Regions from separate parts of the Limibacillus sp. MBR-115 genome, predicted to be linked through region 1. Evidence: predicted binding sites of a transcription regulator. Region 1 holds the regulator's gene; each other region holds the start of a gene.
What was found. Region 1 encodes PhoB, which activates phosphate uptake and scavenging genes when phosphate is short. Its sites were predicted from a motif close to TNTCATAAAACTGTCA; they were not measured.

Region 1 (7,958 bases):
ACCAGGTTGTCATGCACCACGTATTGCCGCTTGCCATCCCGGGCATTCTGACCGGCACTATCATCGGTCTTGCGCAAGCTTTGGGTGAGACGGCGCCCCTGTTGTTGATCGGCATGAATGCCTTCATCACCTCGGCACCGGGCGGCATCACCGAACCTGCGACCGCGCTGCCAACGCAAGTGTTCATCTGGGCGGACAGCCCAGAGCGAGGCTTCGTTTCACGAACCTCTGCGGCGATCTTGGTGTTGATCGGATTTCTCATCGTAATGAATGGCGTGGCGGTGTTTCTACGTCAGCGTCTGGAACGAAAATGGTAGGAGAGCAACAGATGGCCCAGCCGGAGCAGGTCGCCGAGATCGCGCAGGAAGAATTACCGGCTTCCAAAGGCGTTGGTGAAGCACCGCTTGCCAACCCCGCGAATCCGAAGATGGTGACGCGGGACGTGAATGTTCACTACGGCGAGAAGCATGCGCTGCGCGGCGTCAATCTCGACATAAACGCCAACCAGGTGACTGCCCTGATCGGGCCGTCCGGCTGTGGCAAGTCCACCTATCTTCGCTGCTTGAACCGTATGAACGATGTTATCGACGGGTGTCGCGTGACGGGCGAACTGCATCTGGACAACGAAGATATCTACGATCCCAGGTTGGATGTGGTACAGCTGCGCGCCCGCGTCGGCATGGTATTTCAGAAACCGAACCCTTTCCCGAAGTCGATCTTCGACAATATCGCCTATGGACCCCGCATACATGGGATCGGACGCAACCGGTCCGACGTCGAGGAGATTGTCGAATCGAGTCTGCGTAAGGCCGGGCTTTGGGAGGAAGTGAAGGATCGGCTTGATGGGCCGGGCACGGGTCTTTCCGGCGGCCAGCAGCAACGCCTGTGTATCGCCCGGGCCATAGCGGTTAGCCCCGAGGTGATCCTGATGGACGAACCCTGTTCCGCTCTTGATCCCATAGCGACTGCGCGGATCGAGGAGTTGATCGACGACCTGCGCCGCAACTTTACAATCGTCATAGTCACACATTCGATGCAACAGGCCGCGCGCGTGTCGCAGCGCACGGCGTTTTTCCATCTGGGCGAGTTAGTCGAGGAAGGTGACACCGACGCCGTGTTTACCGTTCCGAAGGACAAACGCACTCAAGGATACATCACGGGCCGGTTTGGCTAATCAAAGATAGACTTGGTAGGGCCGAACCAGCAGAGGCGGGAGAAGAACATGGGAACGGGCAACGAGCACAAGGATCATATCGTCAGGTCTTTCGACGAGCAGTTGGATCTGCTGACGCAGTCGATCGTGCGGATGGGCGGGATAGCCGAAAGTCAGCTTTCGCTATCAATCCAAGCGTTGGTGAGGCGCGACTCCGACCTGGCCGGGAAAGTGGTCGCAAACGACGCCGAACTGGACAGACTGGAGCACCAGGTCGACGAAATGGTGGTCCGGCTGCTGGCGCTTCGCCAGCCAATGGCCATCGACCTTCGCGATGTAATCTCCGCCCTGAAAATTTCCTCCGACGCGGAACGGATCGGCGATTACATCCGGAATATCGCCAAACGCACACTGGCGCTCAACCAACTGCCGCCGATCAAACCGCTGTACGCGATCCCGCGTATGGCGCAGCTTGTCGAAACCTCCATCAAGGATGTGTTCGATGCCTATGTGGAACGCGATGTCGAGCGCGCTGCGGAAGTGTGGCGACGGGACGAGGAAGTGGACGAGATGTACACCAGCCTGTTCCGCGAACTTCTCACCTACATGATGGAAGATCCACGCTCAATCACGACCTGTACACACCTGCTGTTCATAGCCAAGAATATCGAACGCATCGGCGACCATGCGACTAACATCGCGGAGGTCGTGACTTTTCTGGTGACAGGCAAGCATCTGACCGAAGGGCGCCCCAAAGGCGATACCACGAGCTACACTGTATTCACGCAAGACAGCCAGGAGGCGGAGGGTGGGAACCACGATGCTTGAACGTAACGCTTCGCAGGCCGTCAAACCGCTGGTGCTCATCGTTGAGGACGAAGACGCCTTGGTGACATTGCTGCGCTACAACCTGGAACGCGAGGGGTACCGAACGGCTGCGGCCCGTGACGGTGAAGAAGCCTTGGTTATGGTCAAGGAGGAAACGCCGGATATCATTCTGCTCGACTGGATGTTGCCCCTGACATCGGGCATCGAAGTGTGCCGCCAACTCCGTCGCAGGCCGGAGACCAAAGATGTGCCCGTGGTGATGCTGACGGCGCGTGGCGAAGAGGGCGACAAGGTTCGCGGGCTCAACAGCGGCGCGGACGATTATATTACCAAACCGTTCTCCCCTGCGGAGCTGGTCGCCCGATTGCGGGCGGTCATGCGTCGGGCGCAGCCGGCCTTGGCGGCGGATACTCTTGAGTTCGAAGACATGATCATGGATCTCGTTGCGCATAGGGTCCGACGTGGAAGCCGCAACGTTCATCTCGGCCCGACCGAGTATCGGCTCTTGCGCCATCTGTTGCAGCACCCGGGGCGCGTATTTAGCCGGGAGCAGCTTCTCGATGCCGTTTGGGGACACGATGTCTACGTTGAGCCGCGTACGGTGGATGTGCACATCAGGCGTTTGCGCAAGGCGTTGAACGAGGGCGACGAGGCCGATTTGATCCGCACGGTCAGGGCGGCGGGCTATGCTCTCGACAAGCCCATGACAGACGGTGACGCGATAGCCATGAAATAGCCGCTTGATTTAGCGGACCTCGCGCCCAAATCGTTAGGGTCTTTATTTGGGAGCGAACGCCGTGAGATCCGTTATGGAAGAATCAAAGGTAATTCAGTTGGAAGGCGTTCGTTTGACCCTGTCGGCGGCCTCCGGCCCGGTGGAGATACTGCGCGGGCTCGACCTCGAAATCGAGGCCGGCGAAACGGTGAGCATCGTGGGGCCGTCCGGGTCCGGCAAGTCCTCCATGATGATGTTGATCGCCGGGCTGGAGCGGGCAACCGCGGGCCGAGTTCAAATCGATGGAACCGATTTGACGAATCTCAATGAGGACGCGCTCGCGCGCTTTCGCCGTGATCGTATCGGCATCGTTTTCCAGGATTTTCACCTGATTCCAACGATGAACGCCCTGGAGAATGTCGCGGTGCCCCTCGAGTTCGCGGCAGCACCTGACCCTTTTGCGCGTGCAGCCGAGGTATTGGAGCAAGTTGGGCTCGGTCAGCGCCTCACACATTTCCCCTGGCAGCTTTCCGGGGGTGAGCAGCAGCGTGTAGCTCTGGCGCGCGCGTTTGCCTCAGGCCCGCGACTGCTGTTGGCCGACGAGCCAACAGGCAATCTGGACGGCGAGACGGGGCGTCAGGTGATAGAGCTGCTTTTCACTTTGCAACGCAAGCAAGGTACGACTCTTTTGTTGATTACGCACGATCCTGCCCTCGCCGAGCGCTGTGATCGCCAAGTACGAATCCTGGACGGTCGCATCGAAGCGGACAGCCGTCTGTCGGCGGCGGCTCAGTAAATTTCTTGTCCAGCATCACAAAGAACGAGCAAACCTTGTCGCTTCTAGGAAGCCTAGCCCAGCCTTTCAGACTGGCACGCCGAGAATTACGAGGCGGCCTGAAGGGATTCCGGATTTTTATAGCCTGCCTGGCGCTGGGAGTAGCGACGATCGCAGGGGTCGGGTCGTTGTCCGAGGCGATGCTTTCATCGCTTCGTACGGACGGGCGCGCACTGCTCGGCGGCGACGTTGAGGTTCGATTGATCCATCGTGAGGCCAGCGCGGCAGAGGAGTCCTGGTTCCGTGACAGCAGCAAGCGCCTCTCGCGCACAGCCGACCTGCGCACCATGGCGCGCAGCGGTCTGCAACCGGATGGCACGACGCAGGGACGACAGCGGTTAGTCGAGTTGAAAGCGGTTGATGAGGCCTACCCGCTGTATGGCGCGTTCAAAAGCGACCCGCAATCAGACCTGCCGGACCTTCTGGCCTATCGAGACGGCCGCTGGGGTGCGCTCGTCGACACCGCTTTGTTGGTGGCGCTGGAAATAGAGGCCGGCGATGCCTTGCGAATCGGTAACGTCGACTATGAGGTTCGCGGTACGGTCAAACGCGAGCCTGACCGTGCGGCGCGCGCCTTTACCCTGGGGCCGCGGGTGCTTGTGGGGTTGGCCAGCCTCGAAGGGAGCGGGTTGCTGCAGCCGGGGAGCCTCGCCTACCACCACTATCGTCTTGAGCCGCGCGACGGATTGACGCCGGAGCAATGGATAGATGCGACCAAGGAGCGTTTTCCCGAGGCAGGGTGGCGGATCGTCGACGTAGCGGGTGGTGCGCCTGGGATGGAGCGTTTCGTCGAACGTGTCACCCTTTTTATGACTCTGGTTGGGCTGACGGCATTGCTGGTTGGGGGCGTCGGAGTCGCCAACGCCGTGCGCAGCTACCTGGGTGAGAAGCGCAAGGTGATTGCCACCTTGAAGGCGCTCGGCGCCTCGGCCCGTCAGATCTTTTTGACATACCTTCTGCAAATTCTTGCCATCGCCGGACTTGGCATAGCCATAGGGCTTGCCATCGGCGCAGCCGTACCTTTGGCGGTCGGTCCTCTCTTGGCCGACCGGCTTAACCTTTCAAGCTTGGGCGGCCTTTATCCGCAGCCCTTACTGCTTGCCGCCCTGTTTGGGCTGTTGGTGACCCTGTCCTTCTCTCTTTGGCCCCTTGGGCGCGCTCAAGCCGAACGGGCAGCCGGGCTTTTCAGGGAGCAGGGCAGCAGCGAGCGCCGTCTGCCGGCCCCATGGGTTGTGATCGTTACGCTGATGGCCGCGGCAGCACTTGCCGGTCTTGCAATCATCACCTCAACGGACCGCCTGTTCGCGGCGGGGTTTGTTGCCGGATCGGTCGGTAGCCTTTTGGTGTTCCGTCTCGCGGCTGCGGGTGTCATGGCCGCGGCGCGCGCTTTGCCACGCTTTCGTACGGTTGAACTGCGGCTTGCGGTTGCCAGTCTGCACCGCCCGGGCGCTTCGACGGCCAGCGTGGTCGTGTCCTTAGGGTTGGGCCTGACGGTGCTGGTTGCCATCGCATTGATCGAAGGCAACCTTTCTCGTCAAGTGACGGAGCGCATTCCAGAGGAGGCGCCGGGCTTCTACTTTATCGATATACAGCCCGAACAGGCGATGGCCTTCGAGGAAACCGTGCGCAGCGTGCCGGGAGTGGAGCGTATGCAGCGTGTCCCGATGTTGAGAGGCCGCATTACCGCAGTAAACAGGGTGCCACCGGACCAGTTGGACCTGCCGTCGGATGTCGCCTGGGTTTTCCAAGGCGATCGCGGACTGACCTGGTCACGGGAAATGCCGCCGGATTCCCCGTTGGTCCTGGGTGAGTGGTGGACTCCTGACTACAACGGCCCACCCCTGGTTTCACTGGACCACGATGTCGTGGAGGCGTTGGGCCTCGTGCTTGGTGACACCCTTACGGTCAATATCCTGGGGCGTAATGTCGAGGTAGAGATCGCCAACAGCAGGGAGATCGACTGGCAGGATCTGCAGATCGATTTCGTCATGGTGTTCTCGCCGGGCCTGCTCGAGAGCGCACCACAGAGTCAGATCGCGACGGTTACTTTGGACCCGGACCAGGAAGACTACTTGGAAAGGCTGGTCGTCAACCGCTTCCCTAATGTATCGGCTATCCGGGTCAAGGAAGCGCTGGCGCAGGCGGCGGAGTTCTTCGGCAAGGTCGCCGTGGCCATACGAGCGACGGCGGGCTTGACGCTCCTTTCGGGCGTGCTGGTACTCGCGGGGGCTTTCGCGGCGGGTCACCGGCGCCGCGTTTATGATTCCGTTGTTCTGAAGGTGTTGGGTGCGACCCGCCGGCGTGTAGCGACCAGTTTTTTGTTGCAGTACGGGTTGTTGGGGCTGATTACGGCAGCCATTGCTGCGGCCATTGGTTCCTTGGCCGGATATGTCGTGGTGACGCAGGTCATGAAAGCGGATTTTATCTTTCTGCCGATGGCCGTCTTCCCGACGGCACTATTGGCTGCGGCTTTGACCTTGGGGATCGGTTTCGTCGGCACTTGGCGGGCCCTTTCGATCAAACCGGCACCGCTATTGCGCAACGAATAACTGGAAATGCCGCGGGATATTATGGAAATTACGCAACAGGAGTGCGAGAATCTATTGAACAGACGACGGCTTTGACCAATATTTAGGCTCAATCGGTGATGTCACCGAAGGGTTAACGGCATCTGCGGTTAAGCAGGTGGTATGCAGCAGGAGGAAGAATTAGATGCTCGGTCCGAATTCTCAAACCATTTCACGCGGCAGAGCCCAAGCCGCGGGGATTGATGCCGGGCTGCGCAGCTACATGCTGCGGGTCTACAACTATATGTCGCTTGGCGTGGCCTTTACCGGCGCCATTGCCATGATCGTCGCCATGAACCCGCAGTTTGTAATGGCGCTGGCAAGCGGCGGCATCTGGATTCTGTTTATCGGTGTCATTGGCCTGGGCTGGTTTGCGCCCCGAATCATGATGAGCAAGTCGGTTGGCGCGGCACAGGTCTGCTTCTGGGCCTATGCCGGCCTCTGGGGTTTGCTGCTGGGACCCACCTTCTTCGCCTATGCGCAGGTGGACCCGATGCTGTTGGTTCGCGCCTTCTTCATCACCGCGGCGGCCTTTGCCGGGTTGAGCCTCGTTGGCTACACAACGAAGAAGAACTTGGCGCCGATGGGGGCCTTTCTCTCAATGGCGACCATCGGTATCCTGATCGCCCTTTTGGTGAACATCTTCTTCGTGCAGTCCGTAGGCTTCGAGTTGTTCCTCTCGGTCGTGGTCGTGCTGGTGTTCTCTGCCCTTACGGCCTATGAGACACAGATGATCAAGAACATGTACCTGCAGGCAGATGGCCATGACGTGACGATGAAGAAAGCCATCTTCGGCGCGTTCATGCTCTATGGCAGCTTCATCACGCTCTTCATCTGGATTCTCAATATCCTGGGCATGATGCGCGGCGAGTAACAACCGGCGGCAAAATCTGCTGACGGTAAAAGGAAAGGCCCGGCGGATTCCGTCGGGCCTTTTTGCTGACCAAGCCGAAGCGGCGCTAGAGACACAAAAGGACATTAAAAGACACTTAAACGACTTTTTAGTCTTTACCCTTACAGCCCATAGTCCGGCAAAGGCTCAGCCACCCGGACGAGGGGGTGTTATGGGAAAGAGCTTTCCGACTTTGGGCATTTTGGGGGTTGGCGTGCTCTTGATTGCGGCGGCTCTCGCGCCGAACGCTGTTTACGCACAGGCGTCGGATGTCGTGTGTGGCGGTTGCGTTCATGGGAGCGATATCGCTAATGGCACCATTGGTCCCGGCAAGCTGATTCCAGGATCAATCAACGCCGCGACCGTGGCCAACAACTCCATCGGTCCCAACAAGCTGGTTCCAGGATCGATAAATGCCTCGACCATCGCCAACGGCTCAGTCGGCGCAAACAAACTGATTCCGGGTTCGATCAACGCCTCGGTTATCGCAAACGGTGCCGTTACGGCTGCCAAGTTTGCGCCTGGAGCAGTGGCGTCGGCCTTGCTGAAGTCCACTTGGATCGTTAGTCCGGTTGGCACCCAAGCGCAAAACTGCACGCAGCTACAGAGTGTGCTCAGCGCCGCGTCCGGTTTTGCTACGTCTCAAACGCCTCAAGCTCTTTGGGTCGAACCGGGCGTCTATGATTGCGGCTCCGGTGGGATTTCAATTCCCGGCAATATCTCCATACGCGGGGAAAGCTCAACGAACACGACGATCCTGGGGCTGGTGAACACGGTCGCCGGCCCAAACGTTCAATTGACGGACCTGGCTTTCAGAAGCGACGGTGCTTCCAGCACCCCTGTTCTAGTAAACCAGGGGGTCGCGAACCTCGTGCTGGATAGTGTGTTCATCGGAACAAGCGGTAGTAATTCTGTTGGTATCTTCTTGAGTGGCGGCAACAGCGGCATTGTCGTGCGGGATTCAACCA
Region 2 (7,958 bases), on a different contig from region 1:
CCAACCGCTAATTCGCCTGTCTCGCAGCGCAACTGGCGACCTTCGATCGTGATGCTATCTTGGCCGGTGACTTCTCCGGTCAGGAAATTCATGGCGCCGATGAAATCGGCTACAAAAGCGGATTCAGGCTCCCGATAAATCTGCTCAGGCGTCCCGACCTGCTCAATGACGCCGTGGTTCATCACGACGATGCGGTCTGCCATGGTCAGAGCTTCTTCCTGATCGTGTGTCACCATCGCCGTGGTCACGCCAAGTTCGCGCTGCAATAGCTTGATTTCGTGGCGCAGGTGCGTGCGAACCTTCGCATCGAGTGCCGAAAGCGGCTCGTCGAGCAGCAGCAGATTCGGCGAAGGAGCCAGGGCCCGCGCCAAGGCGACGCGCTGTTGCTGGCCGCCGGAGAGCTGTGCTGGGTATTTGTCTCCTTGATCGGGCAGCCCGACCAACTCCAAAAGTTCGGTAACACGCCGCTGCACTTGCTGGCGCGGCATGCGGCGATTCTCCAACCCATAGGCCACATTCTTCGAGACCGTCAGGTTGGGGAACAGAGCATAAGACTGGAACACGATGCCGAAATCCCGCTCGCTGGGCGGCAACGCGGAAATATCCTCGCCATTTTGATAGATGCGCCCTTCGCTTTGAATGTCGAGCCCGGCTATCGCCCGCAGAAGGGTCGTCTTTCCACAACCGGAAGGGCCGAGAAAACAAACGAATTCGCCAGGGTATATCTCCAGCGAGATTTCTTTAAGTGCAACAAACTCTCCGAAGCGCTTTATGACATTTTCGATGCGCAGGAAGGGTTCTTGTGTGGAGAGCTTTGCTTTACCCATACCTGCGGTTTCGGCTACGGCCATGTATTCCGCTCCTGAGGTTCCGGCGTTAAGAAATGAATGGCGGGGACGCCTGCGAACAGGCGCCCCCTGGCTGTCACGTTGAGAACCGACGGTCCCCTTTCGCTTTACTCAGCTCTTGGGCTCCGACTTGCTGTCGTAGCGCGTCTGCCATTCCTTCAGAATCCGCTCGCGATTACGAGCAGCGAACTCGAAGTCGTTGTCGATCATGGCTTCCAGGATACCGTCCGGGAAATGCTCGACCGGCTTGGCCAGCGAGGGGATGCCGACGACGGCATAGCCTTCGTTGTACATCTTCATCGCGTCTTCGGTAATGAGCCAGTCCATGAGCGTCTTGGCGGCATCCATGTGATCCGTACCCTTAACGATTGCCGCCGCTTCCATGTCCCAACCGATACCCTCGGAAGGAATCACAACCTCAAGCGGGGCGCCCTCGGCTTTGGACTTCGCGCCACGGAAGGCGAAGGACACGCCGATGGCGATTTCGCCGCGAGCAGCGTCCTTGCAGGGCTTGGAGCCGGAGTGCGTGTAGTAGCGGATGTTTTCATGGAGCTTGTCCATATAGGCCCAGCCACCATCTTCGCCGAACATCTGGAGCCAGCTGGAAACGTCCAGGAAGCCCGTGCCCGAAGAGTTCGGGTTCGGCATGGAAACGTGACCCTGATAGACCGGCTTGGTCAGATCTTCCCAAGATGTGGGAACCGGCAGGCCGTTCTTCTCGCCTTCGACGGTGTTGAAGCAGATGGCCGCGACCCAGGCGTCCATGCCCACCCAAGCTGGCGGATCGGCTTTATCCCGGAATTTTGGATCGAGCTTTTCCACACCCTTGGGCGCGTAAGGCTCAAGCATGCCCTCACTCTTCATCAGAAGCAGCGACGTAGCGGCCAAGCCCCAGATTACATCGGCTTGGGCGTTGTCCTTCTCAGCCAAAAGCTTGGCCGTGATGATGCCCGTCGAATCGCGCACCCACTTAACTTCGATATCCGGATGGGCCGCATTGAAGCGCTCGGCATATTTCTGCAAGTCCTCGGCTTCGATGGCCGTATAGACGGTCAACGCCTCCGCTTTGGCGGCGGTGCTGAGCATCATGGACATGGCCAGGGCGGTGAATGCTCCCCCCAGCAAACTACGTTGAGATAATTTCATGTCAGAAGACCTCTTCCCTGTGGTGAATTTCGTTGATTTGCCTTTTTAGAATCCGAACTCTATCGGTTTCGCGGCAAAATTATTACAGAAATATTACACCGCCGTCACGTATCGTAACAATCTTCTTCTGGGCGAGACGGCCCGACTCAATTCGGATACCTAAAGAAGCAAGCGAGGTATCGTATCGCGCCAACGCCGCACCAAGACTTCGCGATCGCCTTCGTAGGCCTCCAAGGTTGTATCGAAGACGAAAAGCTCACCGTCGGTCGTCGCCTCAACTTGAATCTCGGTACGGACCTCCCAGTCGCCGCGCTTGCGCCAACTCGTGAAATGCAGATCCGCAGTAGCCGTTGTCGGATCCTCCGGAGAAATCGACCAGGTTTCCCGACGCACCTCCTGCTGCAGCAACCCGTGGTCCGGCAACTCCTCCACGCCGCTGTCCTCCAGGATACAGTATCGGGTCACGTTGCTATTGAGGTCGCGTTCAATCCAGCGCCGGTTCTGCTTGGGCTCACAAATTTTGTAAGTTGGAACAGGCGGAAGTTCGGGCTCTTCGAAGTCATAGCGATCATCGCAAACGGTACGGCAGGGCAAGGTCAGACGCGCCGCCGCACCCAACTCCAGCGTTGCGGTTACCGCCGTCGGCGGCGGTTGAATGAGAGGCCAGTAGGCGGTGGAAATTGCCAGTTGCAAACGATGCCCCGCCAAAAAGCGATGCCCGCATTCATCAAGCACGATCTGTAGGTCTTCGACTTGACCGGGGACCATTGGCTCCGGCGTTTCATTGCCGCGCCGGTGCGTGAGATTGAGGACGCCCCATGAAACGCGGTGTGCCGCACCGTCCGGCGCCAAATCGATCAGTCGAATGATCAGATGACCGACTGCGGCGTCGATTGCGACCTTCAAGGTGAGAAACGGTCGCCCCAGAATTTCCAAGGGCGCAACCAAAACATCAGACTGGAACAGAAGAGACCCGCCGCCATCGATCCGCTGGTCGCCGGGCAACTGACCATCAGGTGCGACTGAGAAGTACTCCCCGCATTCCAGCCCCAGATCCTGCGGTGACTTCAATGACACCGAAACCTGGGTGCCACCTTCATCCGACAGGCTGCCATCCCGGATAAGGAACAGGCTAAATGGTTCAATGTTATCGGAGGGCCAGGTCTGCTCTCCGACCCAACGTCCAGGGTCTCTTTCGCGCCAGCGTGTCGGTCGAACGGCTTGCGTGATATAGGCACGATAGGCGGGCAGGTTTTCCGCGCCGTTGTCTTCCTCCTTGAGCCAGCGGTCCCACCAACGCAGCGCCTCAGCGAAGAAATCGATGCGCGGGTGGGGATAGGCGAAATGGGGATACTTGTGAATCCATGGGCCGTTGATGGCCTTGGCAACGCCTCCAAGGCCCGCCACAGCAGCCGGCGGCGCATTCTTGTAACCGTCGGCCCACCCACCTATCACCAAGGCTGCGGCTTTCAAGGCACCATAGTCCTCACAGATGGAGCCGTGCTTCCAGTAGGCATCACGGTGCGGATGACCGAACCAAATCGCGACCAACGGCGGTAGGTTCTCCAACCTTTCGCGCCACATCTCGCGCCAACGCTCCCCAACCAACAAAGGATCGGGCGGGCGGGAGCTGCGCGACAGCATCGAAGCAGCCCAGCTGAGGTTGCTGTTTAGAAGGCAGCCGTTCTTGTAATGGATATCATCGTTGTAACGATCCACTGTCGTGGAGAGCGCTATCACGGCCTTTAAGGGCTCGGGCGCCAACGCCGCTACCTGCAGGGCGTTGAAGCCGCCCCACGAGATTCCCATCATGCCGACCTTGCCGCTGCACCAAGGTTGCGCCGCAATCCAGTGGATGACCGCGACAGCATCATCCCATTCCTGCTGCGTGTACTCGTCGGTCATCAGGCCGTCCGATTCGCCGTTGCCACGCATATCAACACGCACACCGGCATATCCGGCTTGGGCAAAGGTCGGATAATTGGTTTCGTCACGCTGCGCGGTGCCATCGCGCTTGCGGTAAGGGAGGAACTCAAGAATTGCCGGAACGGGTACCACATCGGCGCCGCGCGGGAGCCAAATGCGCGCCGCGAGCCGGCAGCCGTCGTCCATCTCTATCCAGACGTTTTCCAACACATCATGGCTCGCCACAGCATTACCGGACATGAGGTACACCCTCCCAAGTGCGGACAAGAGAACGATCTTGCCGAACTAATGGTGCGATCAACAACGAAGAAAGATGCCGGGGGCCTAAATGATCGCGTGGCGAACCTTCGCGGACACCCATTCGCTCAACACCACGGTTCCAAGGATAACGATGAAAATCATGGTTACTTGCGGCCAGGCCAGTACATTCAGCGATGCCTGAAGTTGGAGGCCAATGCCTCCGGCGCCGACCAAGCCCAGAATCGTCGACTCTCGGATGTTGATATCCCACCGAAACACCGAAATGCCGAAGAACGCTGGCAACACCTGCGGCACAATAGCGTAGTCCACGACCTGTGCGGCAGATGCGCCGGTCGCAGAGATCGCCTCGACCTGAGTTTCGTCAATCTCCTCAATCGCCTCATAAAGGAGCTTAGCGACAAAGCCGATCGACCTAAGGCCGATGGCGACGATTCCCGCCAGAATCCCCGGACCTATGATCGCCACCAGCAACAGAGCCCATATCAGCGAGTTGATCGAACGCGACGACACAATGATGAAAAGCGCTATCGGTCGTACGAAAAGGACGCTGGGTGTCGTGTTTCGGGCGGCCAGAAAGGCCACCGGTATAGCAATGGCGATGCCTAGGAGCGTCCCCAGGGTTGCGATGTTCAGCGTGTCCCAAAGAGGGGCCCAAAGGACTTCGATGTAAGACCAGCGAGGCGGAAACATCCGTCCGCCCAAATCGGCGGCCTGGGTCGGCGCATCGGCCACGAAATACCAGATCGTATCCTTCGTCATCACCTGCCAACAGAAGATAAAGAAGACCACGAGAAGGAACCAACCGCCCCACAACACCCACTGTTGCAAGGTTGTGCGCTTGCGCCAGACAGCCGAATCGGAAGTTTTTGTAATCGGCATTACTGCACCCACTTGCGAACGAAGCCGGAGGAATATTCCGCCACCATGACGATAGCGATGATCATCAGCAAAATTGCGCCGGCCGAGTCATACTCGTAACGATCAATCGCCGTGTTCAAGGTGGCGCCGATACCGCCCGCCCCGACGATTCCAATCACCGCCGACTCTCGGAAGTTGATATCCAGACGATAAAGCGACAAGCCTATCAATCGCGGCATGACCTGCGGTTGAATGGCGTAATTCACGAGCTGAAGCCAGCTTGCACCGGTCGAGCGAACCGCTTCCGCCTGGCTCTCGTCAATGTCTTCGATATCCTCCGCCAGCAATTTGGCGAGAAAACCAATGGTGGCAAACGACAAGGTCAAGAATCCCGCGAAGGGGCCAAAACCGAACATTGCAACAAAAAGAATGGCGATGATGATTTCTTGCAGGGCCCGCGACAGCGCAATGATCGAGCGGCAAACGTAGTAAACGGGACGCGGCGCCAGATTGCGCGCAGCCCCGACGCCGATGGGAACGGATATCAGAATGCCGACGACCGTTGCCGTTACGGTCATGGTCAAGCTTTCGACCAACCCTTGTGAGATATCCGACCAACGACTCGTGAAATCGGGAACCAAGAAACCCTGCACGAAGCGCCAGCCTCGCTCCAGTCCGTCATAGACACGGACCCAGTTCACCTCGACGGACCTGATCGCCAGGATAAGATAGATGACCGCACCACTGTATATTCCCAAGCGCCATCGAGCGTCCCGGATCAGTACGGGCGGACGCTTCCAACGGCGCGGTTTGACGGCGGCGTCTGTCATCTCAAGTCAGTCCCGCCAAACGTTCTTCCTTCACCAGCGCAGCGTCATCATGGTCATCCGAGTGCGCAGCCTTACGCATCGCCGTCCAGTCCTCCTCGCCGTAGATTTCGGTCAGCACCTTATCGTCAAGCGCATCCGGCGGGCCGTCGAAGACCACTTGCCCGGCCCGCAGGCCGATGATCCTGCGCGTGAAGTTCTGCGCCAGGATCACGTCGTGAATGTTGATGATGGCCGGCAAGTCCCGCTCTGCGCAGATCTCGCCGATCAGCCGCATGATCTGTCGCGAGGTCTTGGGGTCCAGCGATGCCGTGGGTTCATCCACCAGCAGGAGTTCGGGGTCTTGCTCCAACGCCCGTGCGATACCAACACGCTGACGCTGGCCGCCTGACAGCGCATCGGCACGCTTTTCGGCCTGATCGGACAGGCCAACACGATCCAAGAGCTTGAAGGCCTTATCCAGGTCGGATTGATTGAAACGTCGCGTGAACGACCGCCAGAAAGGAACATAGCCCAATCGGCCAGAAAGCACGTTCTCCATAACGGTCAGCCGCTCGACCAACGCGTATTCCTGGAAGATCATACCGATCCGGCGCCGGGCGCGGCGCAGTTCCTTGCGCGGCAACGAGGTGATATCCAAATCGCCCAGGAAGACCTTGCCTGCGGTCGGCTCCACCAAGCGGTTTACGCAGCGAATCAAGGTAGACTTGCCGGCGCCGGAGGGGCCAATCAACCCGACCACTTCGCCGGACGGGACCTCGAAGGAAACATCGCTGAGCGCTTTATCTCCGGTCTTATAGGTTTTTGAGAGATTGGTGACCTTAAGCACCGGGCATCTCCAGATAAGCAAGTACCAAAAACGGAACCGGATGAACGTCGCGTGCCGCCGGACACTTGGATAACCAAATGTCCGGCGAACCGCTATACGTTAAAGTTCCGATTTTCCCAACACGGGAAAGACGACGAAAAAGCTAAATCAAGCGTCTTACTGACAAGCGTAAGAAACACCGTTGGCTTCGTCGATCTTGCGAATGACGGCCCAATGGTCCTTGAAGGTGATCGGCACGAACTGGGCTTCGCCGGATTTGCCGAACTCTTCTTCAAGAGATGATCCCTCCCACTTGAAGGAGAAGAAAGCCTCTTGGATCTTCTCCTGCAGTTCCGGCTTCAGGTTGTAGGCTATGCCGTAACCGGTCGTCGGGAAGGTTTGGGATTTGTAGATCGAAACGATCTGCTCGGCCTTGACGACATCACGGTCCAGCATGCGCGCCAGAACCGAATTGGCGATGGCAGCCGCTGGATAGTCTTTGTTAGCGACGCCCAGGATCGAGTTATCGTGTTTGCCGGAGAAGACAGGCTCGAAATCCGTGCCGGCAACGAACTGGTAGTCGGCTTTCAGGATCGCCGAGGGCGCCTTAAAGCCAGAGTTCGAAGTCTCAGACGTAAAGGCCATCTTCTTGCCCTTGATGTCCTCGACCTTGGTGATGCCGGAGCCGGGATAGGTGATGATCTCCATCTCATAACCGAAGGAGCCGTCGGCGCTCGCCATCATGGTGAAGGGCCGGAAGCCCGCACAGGCGACAGCCAGCGGATTCGAGCCGGTGTTGAAGCCCGCAATATGCAGGCGACCGGCGCGCATCGCCTCGATCTGGGCGGCATTGGACTGCACCGGGAAGAACTGCACCTTCTTGCCGGTTACGCTTTCCATGTGGGCCAAGAAGTCCGACCAAGCCTTGGCGTAGACGGCAGGATCCTCGACCGGTGTGTAAGCGAAGATCAAGGTGTCCGGATCGATCTGCTGAGAGGCATCGCTCGGAATATCGGCGATCAAGTCACCGTCGCTGTCCGTGAAACGGCTATCCAACGTGAACTCGGCACGCGCGGGGCTCACAAGAAAGGTCAGCGCGGCAAGCGCCATTAAAAGCAACTTCATCGGGTATCTCCCTGGTCTGTTTTACGGAGCGTTATAAGAAGCTCACTTGGCTAACGTTTTATGATGTTTTTATTACGAACGGAAGTCTGCCGTCGGAGCAAGCCGAAAATTGTTGTGAGACTGATACCGGGGAATAAGAATTCCGAACCACGCTGCGAC
Region 3 (7,958 bases), on a different contig from region 1:
GGGATCAAGTGTGTTTCGGGCTGGTGAGCTTCACCGATCTCAACGTCGGGATCGGCACCGGCAGCGTTGAAGTAGCGCAAACGTACCGACCGCAAATCATGAGCTACGTCGTAAGCTTCCATGATTTTCTCTGCCGCCAACTTGCTGGCTCCGTAGGGATTGACAGGCTCTTTTGGTTGCCGCTCGTCAATCAGGTCCACGTTGGGTTCACCATAAACCGCCGCGGTCGAGGAAAAGACCAAATGCCCGACACCCCCGCGCTGCATCGCTTCGAGCAGCCGCAGGGTACCGTTCAGATTGATATCCCAGCAAGCGCCCGGGTCTCGCACGGACTCCGATACGACGATCAATCCGGCAAAATGGAGAACCGCGATCGGTTGCGTCTGTTCAATCGCCGCCTGCAGACCTGCGCCGTCGCGCACATCCCCCTCTATCAAAGGGCCCCATTTCACAAACTCTCGATGGCCGCCGGACAAGTTGTCGTAAACAACGGGTTCAAACCCGGCTCGGGCAAGAGCCTTGCAGCAGTGGCTTCCAATGTAGCCTGCGCCGCCTGTCACCAGGACGGTTTTGTTCCTGTCGTCAATCACACGGTTAACCTACCTGCTCGCGTTGGCCCAAAGAAGCCACGCGAGAATGGCCCGATTTGCCATCCTCCGTCCAGCCACGATGACAGAAAGATTCCCGCCGGCGGAATCGTTTTGCCCAACCGGCCGCCCTTCAGGTTTTGGCTGGGCGGCAATTCCCGCTTGCTTCCAGATTACTCGCTTCTTCCGGCAGATTCTGGCGCTTTTTGGCCGGTTTGTCGGATCCGCTGGCCGCATCACGTTTACGCAGGCGACTCTGCGCAAGTTCTCCGCGGCTCTCCAATATCGGATAGGCAACTGACGTCAGGTGGCCATTGATGCGCTTCAGATCACGAATTACGTCAAGATGGAGCGCCGAGGTTTCAATGGATTCCTGGCGCCCGGCGCTTACCCGCTCGAAGTGCAATTCGGCCAGTTTCTGCTCAAGCGCGCGAATGGTGACTTTCTGGTCGAGCAACTGACGCGCAAGCCCGGCGTCTTCGGAAACAAACACGTTCAGCGCCAAGCCAAGGTTATCCATGACGACGGCGTGGAGTTTCTCGATTTCCTTCAGCCCACTGGAGGAAAACAGCAGACGGTTCTTAATCTTCTTGGCGGCTAACTCCATCAAGTTCTTGTCGATGATATCGCCGATGTGCTCCAGATTGGTCGTGAAGGTTAGGATGGCCGTATGCCGCTGACTTTCCTCGCGATCCATTTCCTCTCGGGACAGGCGTGTCAGATAGATCTTTATGGCCTCATAGAGCTTATCCACGTCGTCATCGCGTGTGGATATTTCACGAAGCAACTTCTGATCGTCCTTGCAGAAGACCTCCATCGACTGCCGCAACATCTGCTCCACCATGTCGCCGAGACGCAACGTTTCGCGCGCGGCACTGGCAAGTGCCACGGACGGCGTGTCGACGGCATCAGGGTCGAGATAGCGCGGGCGGCTGTCGTCCTCCTCCTGCTCGACATCCGGCAACAGGCGCTCCAACAGCTTGGCCACAATGCCGGTTAGCGGCAGGAATACCAACGCAACAGCCAAGTTGAATCCGGTATGGGCATTGACGATAAGACGCGGCGAGTCCCCTTCTAGACGCTCCAACAACGCAAGGCACTCCGGCAGGAAGCCCAGCAGCAGCGCCGCACCTATAAACCGCATCATCAAATTGCCGACCGGAGGACGCCTGGCCAGCGCGCCTGACCCGGCGGTCATTGCGACCGGAGCGATGGCGCCGCCAACATTGGCACCCAAGACCAGCGCCAGACCCAGCAGCGGTTCGATAATTCCCGCCGTCGCCAACGACATAAACAACAGCACCATGGCCAGGCTGGAGTGCGCGAGCCAAGTCAATACCGCAGCTACCAGGAAAGCGATCAAGGGCTCGTCGCCCAGGCGTTCCATGAGCAGAGGAAGAATCTCCGACCCTCGAAGCGCGGCCGACGATCCCACAATCAGCTTCAACGATAGAAGCATAAGTCCGAGCCCGACCCCGGCCCTCCCGAGCTGGCGAATGAGCGCCCGCTCACTGCTGAGGAACGCCGTAACACCCGCCACGATCAACAACGGCGAAAGGCTCTTCAAATCGAACGAAAAAACCTGGGCGACAAGCGTCGAGCCAACATCGGCGCCTAGCATGATCGCCAAGGCGGCAGCCGTGGTCATCATGGCGCGGCTTGCGAAACCCGCGACGACCAATGCCGTCGCCGTTGAACTCTGCAACAGCCCTGTAACCAAAATCCCGAAGAAGAAAGCGCGCAATCGGCTTGAAGTGCCAGCGGCAACCACGCGCCGCAACCATGCGCCGAACGCGCGCGTGATGCCGGTCCGCACCATGCGAACGCCCCACAGCAGGAGCGCCACGCCGCCGACAAGGTTGATGATCACTTCAGTGCCACTGAGGTCCATCGCGACTTCCGATCGGACAAGGGTTAAAGAACCACCATGCCCGGACAGTTCCCAACCAGGAACCCGGGCACGATCCAGAAAAATCGAAGGGCAGCACGGAGAAACTTACGAATCACCGCCGCGCCGTAATAAAACTGTAACATTCTCAGCCGCAAAACGAAATGGCCGTTCTTGCCGCCCCGCCGTTCCGATCCCCTTATTAGCGACCGGACCGGGATGATCATAGGCCATCCTTGATTAGGTCAATCACCGACGATCGCCTACGACTTTGTCGTGCCGCGAATGGTGAAAAATGTACGAAATTGATTCGAAGTCTCTCTTACAGCTTGATCTATATCATTTCGATATATATCAAACCGCCATATTATCGACAGAACAAGCGAGTTGTAAAAGCAATGGACACCAAAGCCCTATGCTTGGCCGTGCTCAGTCGCGGCGAGGCCAGTGGATATGAAATCAAGAAGTCACTTGAGAGTATTCCCATCAGTGCCTTGCAAGAGGTTTCTTTCGGGTCGATCTATCCTGCACTCAACAAGCTGACTGAAGAAGAAAGCGTAGTCTGTCGCCAGGAGACCCAAACAAAGCGCCCGGACAAGAAAGTCTACGCGTTGACGGACCTTGGGATGACCAGGTTGATAGAACGTCTGGAGCAGGAACCAGCGCCTGATCGGTTTCGCTCCGATTTCCTCTTCACCTTGAGCTTTGCGCACTTTCTGGAGCCCTCGCTGGTCCGACGGTTAATCGATGATCGCATCGCGTTTTACGAAACCAGGATCCAGGAAATGGAAGGGTGCGATCTGACAAGCGCCACACCAGGAGGGCGTTTCGTGCATGGTTTTGGGCATGCGGTTTATCAGGGCGCCTTGACCTATCTCAGGCAGCAACGCGCCGAACTCTTGGCGGCGCTAAGCGACCTTGCCCACAAAAAAACTCAATCAATCAGACCTGCAAGCGGCATGAAACCGGCTGCTAGTCCGTATAAAGAATCGGGACAATTAGGAAATTGAGATGAACCGATCGATAATCATTGCCTCTCTTATCGCTGTCGCCGCCGTTGCCTGGATCGCTTCAGGCAGCCTGGGCAACGGCTCCGGGCCGCAACCGCAAAAGGAACCGGCCAATCTCTCTGCGTTAAGCGAGCGCCAATCTGTGCGCGTCCGCCAGATCGTGGCCGAGGCACACGAGCGACAGCTTGTATTGCGCGGCTCAACGGAACCGGAACGCGCCGTCGATCTGAAGGCCGAAACCAAAGGGATCATCATTGAGCTGCTCGTGGAGAAAGGAAACGATGTCGCTGCTGGTGACGTCATTGCACGCCTTTCTCCCGAGGATCGTCTGGCGCAACTCGCCGAAGCCAAGGCACTCCGCGAACAACGCCGCATTGAACATGAGGCCAATGTAAAGCTGGCGGACAAGGGCTTTCGCGCGCAGACACAGCTTGCAGGTGCGAAAGCCGGACTGGAGGCGGCCGACGCCGCCGTCAAGAAAGCCGAGATAGAGCTTGAGAACCTGGTCATATCGGCGCCTTTTGCAGGACGCCTGGAAAGCCGTCCGACAGAGCTGGGAAGTTACCTGGAGATTGGCCAGATGGTGGCCCGGATCGTCGACCTCGACCCACTCCTGATCGTGGGTTTCGCGAATGAGCAGGATATCCGTCAAATCGAACTTGGAACGAAGGGTCAAGTGCGATTCGTCGGCGGCGGCCGTGGAGAGGCGGTCGTCTCTTTCATCGCCGCTTCTGCCGAATCCAGCACCCGCACCTTTCGGGTGGAAATGACCATGCCGAATCCTGACGCCGCGGTTCCTGCCGGTATCACCGCCGAGATGATTCTGCCTCGCGTTTCAGTCGTTGCTCACCGTATCAGCCCGGCGATCCTGACGCTGGCTGACAATGGAAAGGTGGGGGTTCGCATTGTCGACGACCAGGGCGTGGTGGCCTTTCGGGAGATATCGATCATCGATGAATCGCGGGATGTCATGTGGGTCACCGGTCTGCCTGAACACGCCACCGTCATCGTGGTGGGGCAAGAGTTCGTCCAAGAAGGCGAGAACGTGAAGGCTATCGATGCCGAAACCCTGGAGCCGCTGGCCTTGGGAACCGCACAATGAAGGCACTGATAGCCGCCTGCTTATCCCATAAACGTAGTGTCATCAGCACACTGGTTTTGCTGTTGATCGCAGGCGCCTATGCCTACGCCGTGATCCCGAAGGAAGATTCGCCGGACGTCAACATACCGATCCTCTATGTCAACGTCTCGCACGACGGCATCTCGCCGGAGGATGCCGAACGCCTTCTCATCAAGCCTTTGGAAACGGAAATGCGGGGCATAGAAGGCGTCAAGGAAATGCGCTCGACCGCCTTCCTTGGCGGCGCCAATGTGTTGCTGGAGTTCGACGCCGGCTTCGATTCCAATCGCGCCTTGATCGATGTTCGCGAGAAGGTCGACCTTGCCAAGCCCGACCTGCCCGACGAAGCCGATGAGCCTGTCGTTAGCGAAGTCAATCTCAGCCTCTTCCCAGTTCTGACCGTGACACTTTCCGGTCAGGTTCCCGAACGCACGCTGCTACGTCTGGCGCGCGACTTGCAGGATCGCCTGGAAACCATCCCCCAGGTGTTGAGCGCAAACCTCAATGGTGACCGCGAGGAGAGGTTGGAGATCGTCGTCGACCCACTGATGCTTGAAAGCTACGGAATCGATACCGAAGAGCTGGTTACCTATGTGAACCGCTCCAACCTGCTGGTCGCTGCAGGTGAACTGGACAACGGCACCGGACGTTTCCCGGTCAAGGTTCCCGGTCTATTCGAAGATTACAAAGACGTACTGGATTTACCGGTCTTGACCGACGGCGATCAGGTCGTGCGGTTTGGCGATCTGGCCGAGCTGCGGCGCACCTTCAAGGATTCCGAAGGATTCGTGCGTGTGAATGGCCAACCTGCCCTGGCACTGGAAATTCAAAAGCGCACGGGTGAGAACATAATCGAGACCATCGAACTCGTCCGCGAGAAGGTGGAGCAGACCCGGAAGTACTGGCCGGAATCGGTCCAGGTAAACTACAGCCAGGATGCCTCAACCAACATTCGCACAATGCTGTCCGACCTGCAGAACAACGTATTGAGCGCTATCCTACTCGTCATGGTCGTCGTCGTGGCAGCCCTGGGACTGCGGTCGGCCGGTCTGGTGGGCGTGGCAATACCTGGATCCTTCCTGACCGGCATCCTGGTTATTTGGTCGATGGGCCTGACGGTCAACGTGGTGGTGCTGTTCAGTCTGATTCTCTCCGTCGGTATGTTGGTCGATGGTGCTATCGTCGTAACCGAATACGCCGACCGAAAGATGAATGAAGGCGAGCCGCGCGGCCGCGCTTATGGCCTAGCCGCACAGCGCATGTCCTGGCCAATCATCGCAGCGACCGCGACCACGCTGGCGGCTTTCCTGCCGCTGGTTTTCTGGCCAGGGATCGTCGGCGAGTTCATGAAGTACCTGCCGATTACGCTGGTTGCGACCTTGTCGGCGTCCCTTGCCATGGCGCTCATCTTCGTGCCAACGCTTGGTGCTCTCATCGGCCGCGCGAGCCACAGCGGTCCCGCACCGCTGTCACCGGATGCGACGGACGACGAGGATTTGGCCAATCTATCGGGAATTACCGGTTACTACGTTCGTCTTTTGCGGAGCGCACTCAAACGGCCAGGAACGGTGCTCGTGACTGCGCTGGCTGTGCTGATCGCCGCCCAGTTCGCTTATGGCGCCTTTGGCAAGGGTATCGAGTTCTTTCCCAAGATCGAGCCGGATAACGCGGCGCTGCAAATCAGAGCGCAGGGCAACTTCTCGATTCAAGAACGCGACACCTTGTTGCAACAGGTGGAAAACCGAATTCTCGATCTCCAAGAAGAACGCGGCGAGTTCCACAGCATTTACGCCTTTTCCATGGCGCGCTCCGGCCAACAGCGTGACGAACCGGAAGACATCATCGGGGTCGTCCAGCTTGAATTCACCGATTGGTTCGCCCGGCGCAAAGCAGATGTAATCCTGGCCGATATTCGGGACCGTACTGCCGATCTGGCAGGTATTCATCTGGAAACCCGCAAGGAAGAGGCCGGCCCGCCAGTTGGGAAGCCAATCCAGATCGAGGTCGGCTCGGATTCACCTGAACGCATTGCAGCGACCGCCGAGCGCATTGCAGCAAAGCTGGAATCGATGGACGGATTGCTCAACATCGAAGACGGCGGCAGCCTGCCCGGCATCGAATGGAATTTGACGGTAGATCGGGCGCAAGCCGCGAAGTTCGGCGCGGACATCAGCCTCATCGGAAGTTACGTCCGCATGGTCACCAACGGCATGATCATTGGCGGTTATCGCCCCGACGACAGTGACGATGAGATCGATATCGTGGTGCGACTGACCGAGCGAGAACGAACAGTTTCCTACCTCGACGATCTGCGCATTCAAACCAAGCAGGGTTCGATCCCCATCAGCAACTTCGTCACCCGATCGGCGCAACCCAAGATCAATCAGCTAAGGCGCGTCGATGGCCAGCGCGTAGTGACGCTGCGCGCCGATGTCGCGCCCGGCGTCTTGGCTTCCGAAAAGGTGGCGGAGATTCAAAATTGGATGCTGGAACAAGAACCTGACCCATTGGTCAATATTCGCTTCAAGGGCGAAGATGAAGAACAGCAGAAGGCCCAGGCTTTCCTTGGTAAGGCATTCGTGGTGGCGTTGTTCTTGATGGCCATCATCCTAGTGACCCAGTTCAACTCCTTTTACAGTGCATTCCTGATCCTGACCGCCGTGGTGATGTCGACGGTCGGCGTCATGTTGGGGCTGTTGTTGACCGGACAACCTTTTGGGATCGTCATGTCCGGGATAGGGGTCATAGCCTTGGCAGGCATCGTCGTTAACAACAACATTGTGCTGATCGATACCTATGATCGTCTGAAGGAAACGGCGCGCAGCGACTTCGATGCCATACTGCGCACCGGCGCGCAGCGACTTCGCCCTGTTCTGCTGACCAGTGTCACGACAATTCTCGGCCTCATGCCGATGGTGCTCGCTCTGAACATTGATTTTGTGGCGCGCGACCTGCAGATCGGCGCGCCCTCCACTCAATGGTGGCGGCAACTATCAACCGCCATTGCCTTTGGCCTGGCTTTTGCGACACTGCTAACGCTTTTCGTCACGCCGTCGGCCTTGATGGCCCGTGCGAAGTTCAAGGCATGGCGGTCCGCTCGCAAAGAAAGACGCCAAACCAAACGCGGTGCGGCCAACCCCTCGCCTGCCGAATGATCGTTTTGATCGCAATGGCTCCGCGGGTCCGGAACTACTGAACGCCCTGCCCCTCTGGGATCATGAAAACCTGCCCTGGATAGATCAGATCGGGGTTGCGTATCTGATCTTTGTTCGCCTCCAGGATAAGGGTGTAGCGCATGCCCTCCCCATAGGCGCGGCGCGCCAAGCGCCAGAGGCTGTTTCCAGGTTGGACGA

Region 2: ABIE63_RS02825 (putative 2-aminoethylphosphonate ABC transporter substrate-binding protein) is a predicted target of PhoB. The motif match lies at 2,077-2,092, and genes of this name have one in related genera.
Region 3: ABIE63_RS01515 (Na/Pi cotransporter family protein) is a predicted target of PhoB. The motif match lies at 2,603-2,618, and genes of this name have one in related genera.

Annotation. Positions count from the first base shown of each region.
Region 1 covers NZ_JBEPTJ010000002.1:340,648-348,605, forward strand. Annotated here, with positions in the region: gene pstA (phosphate ABC transporter permease PstA) at 1-317, shown strand, start outside; gene pstB (phosphate ABC transporter ATP-binding protein PstB) at 428-1,174, shown strand; gene phoU (phosphate signaling complex protein PhoU) at 1,223-1,981, shown strand; gene phoB (phosphate regulon transcriptional regulator PhoB) at 1,974-2,717, shown strand; gene ABIE63_RS05210 (ABC transporter ATP-binding protein) at 2,791-3,492, shown strand; gene ABIE63_RS05215 (FtsX-like permease family protein) at 3,498-6,080, shown strand; gene ABIE63_RS05220 (Bax inhibitor-1/YccA family protein) at 6,244-6,972, shown strand; gene ABIE63_RS05225 (hypothetical protein) at 7,163-7,958, shown strand, end outside.
Region 2 covers NZ_JBEPTJ010000001.1:600,500-608,457, forward strand. Annotated here, with positions in the region: gene ABIE63_RS02820 (putative 2-aminoethylphosphonate ABC transporter ATP-binding protein) at 1-851, opposite strand, end outside; gene ABIE63_RS02825 (putative 2-aminoethylphosphonate ABC transporter substrate-binding protein) at 960-1,994, opposite strand; gene ABIE63_RS02830 (CocE/NonD family hydrolase) at 2,154-4,160, opposite strand; gene phnE (phosphonate ABC transporter, permease protein PhnE) at 4,245-5,060, opposite strand; gene phnE (phosphonate ABC transporter, permease protein PhnE) at 5,060-5,869, opposite strand; gene phnC (phosphonate ABC transporter ATP-binding protein) at 5,871-6,695, opposite strand; gene phnD (phosphate/phosphite/phosphonate ABC transporter substrate-binding protein) at 6,852-7,799, opposite strand.
Region 3 covers NZ_JBEPTJ010000001.1:315,984-323,941, forward strand. Annotated here, with positions in the region: gene galE (UDP-glucose 4-epimerase GalE) at 1-590, opposite strand, end outside; gene ABIE63_RS01515 (Na/Pi cotransporter family protein) at 721-2,478, opposite strand; gene ABIE63_RS01520 (PadR family transcriptional regulator) at 2,874-3,485, shown strand; gene ABIE63_RS01525 (efflux RND transporter periplasmic adaptor subunit) at 3,487-4,587, shown strand; gene ABIE63_RS01530 (efflux RND transporter permease subunit) at 4,584-7,760, shown strand; gene ABIE63_RS01535 (Ig-like domain-containing protein) at 7,795-7,958, opposite strand, start outside.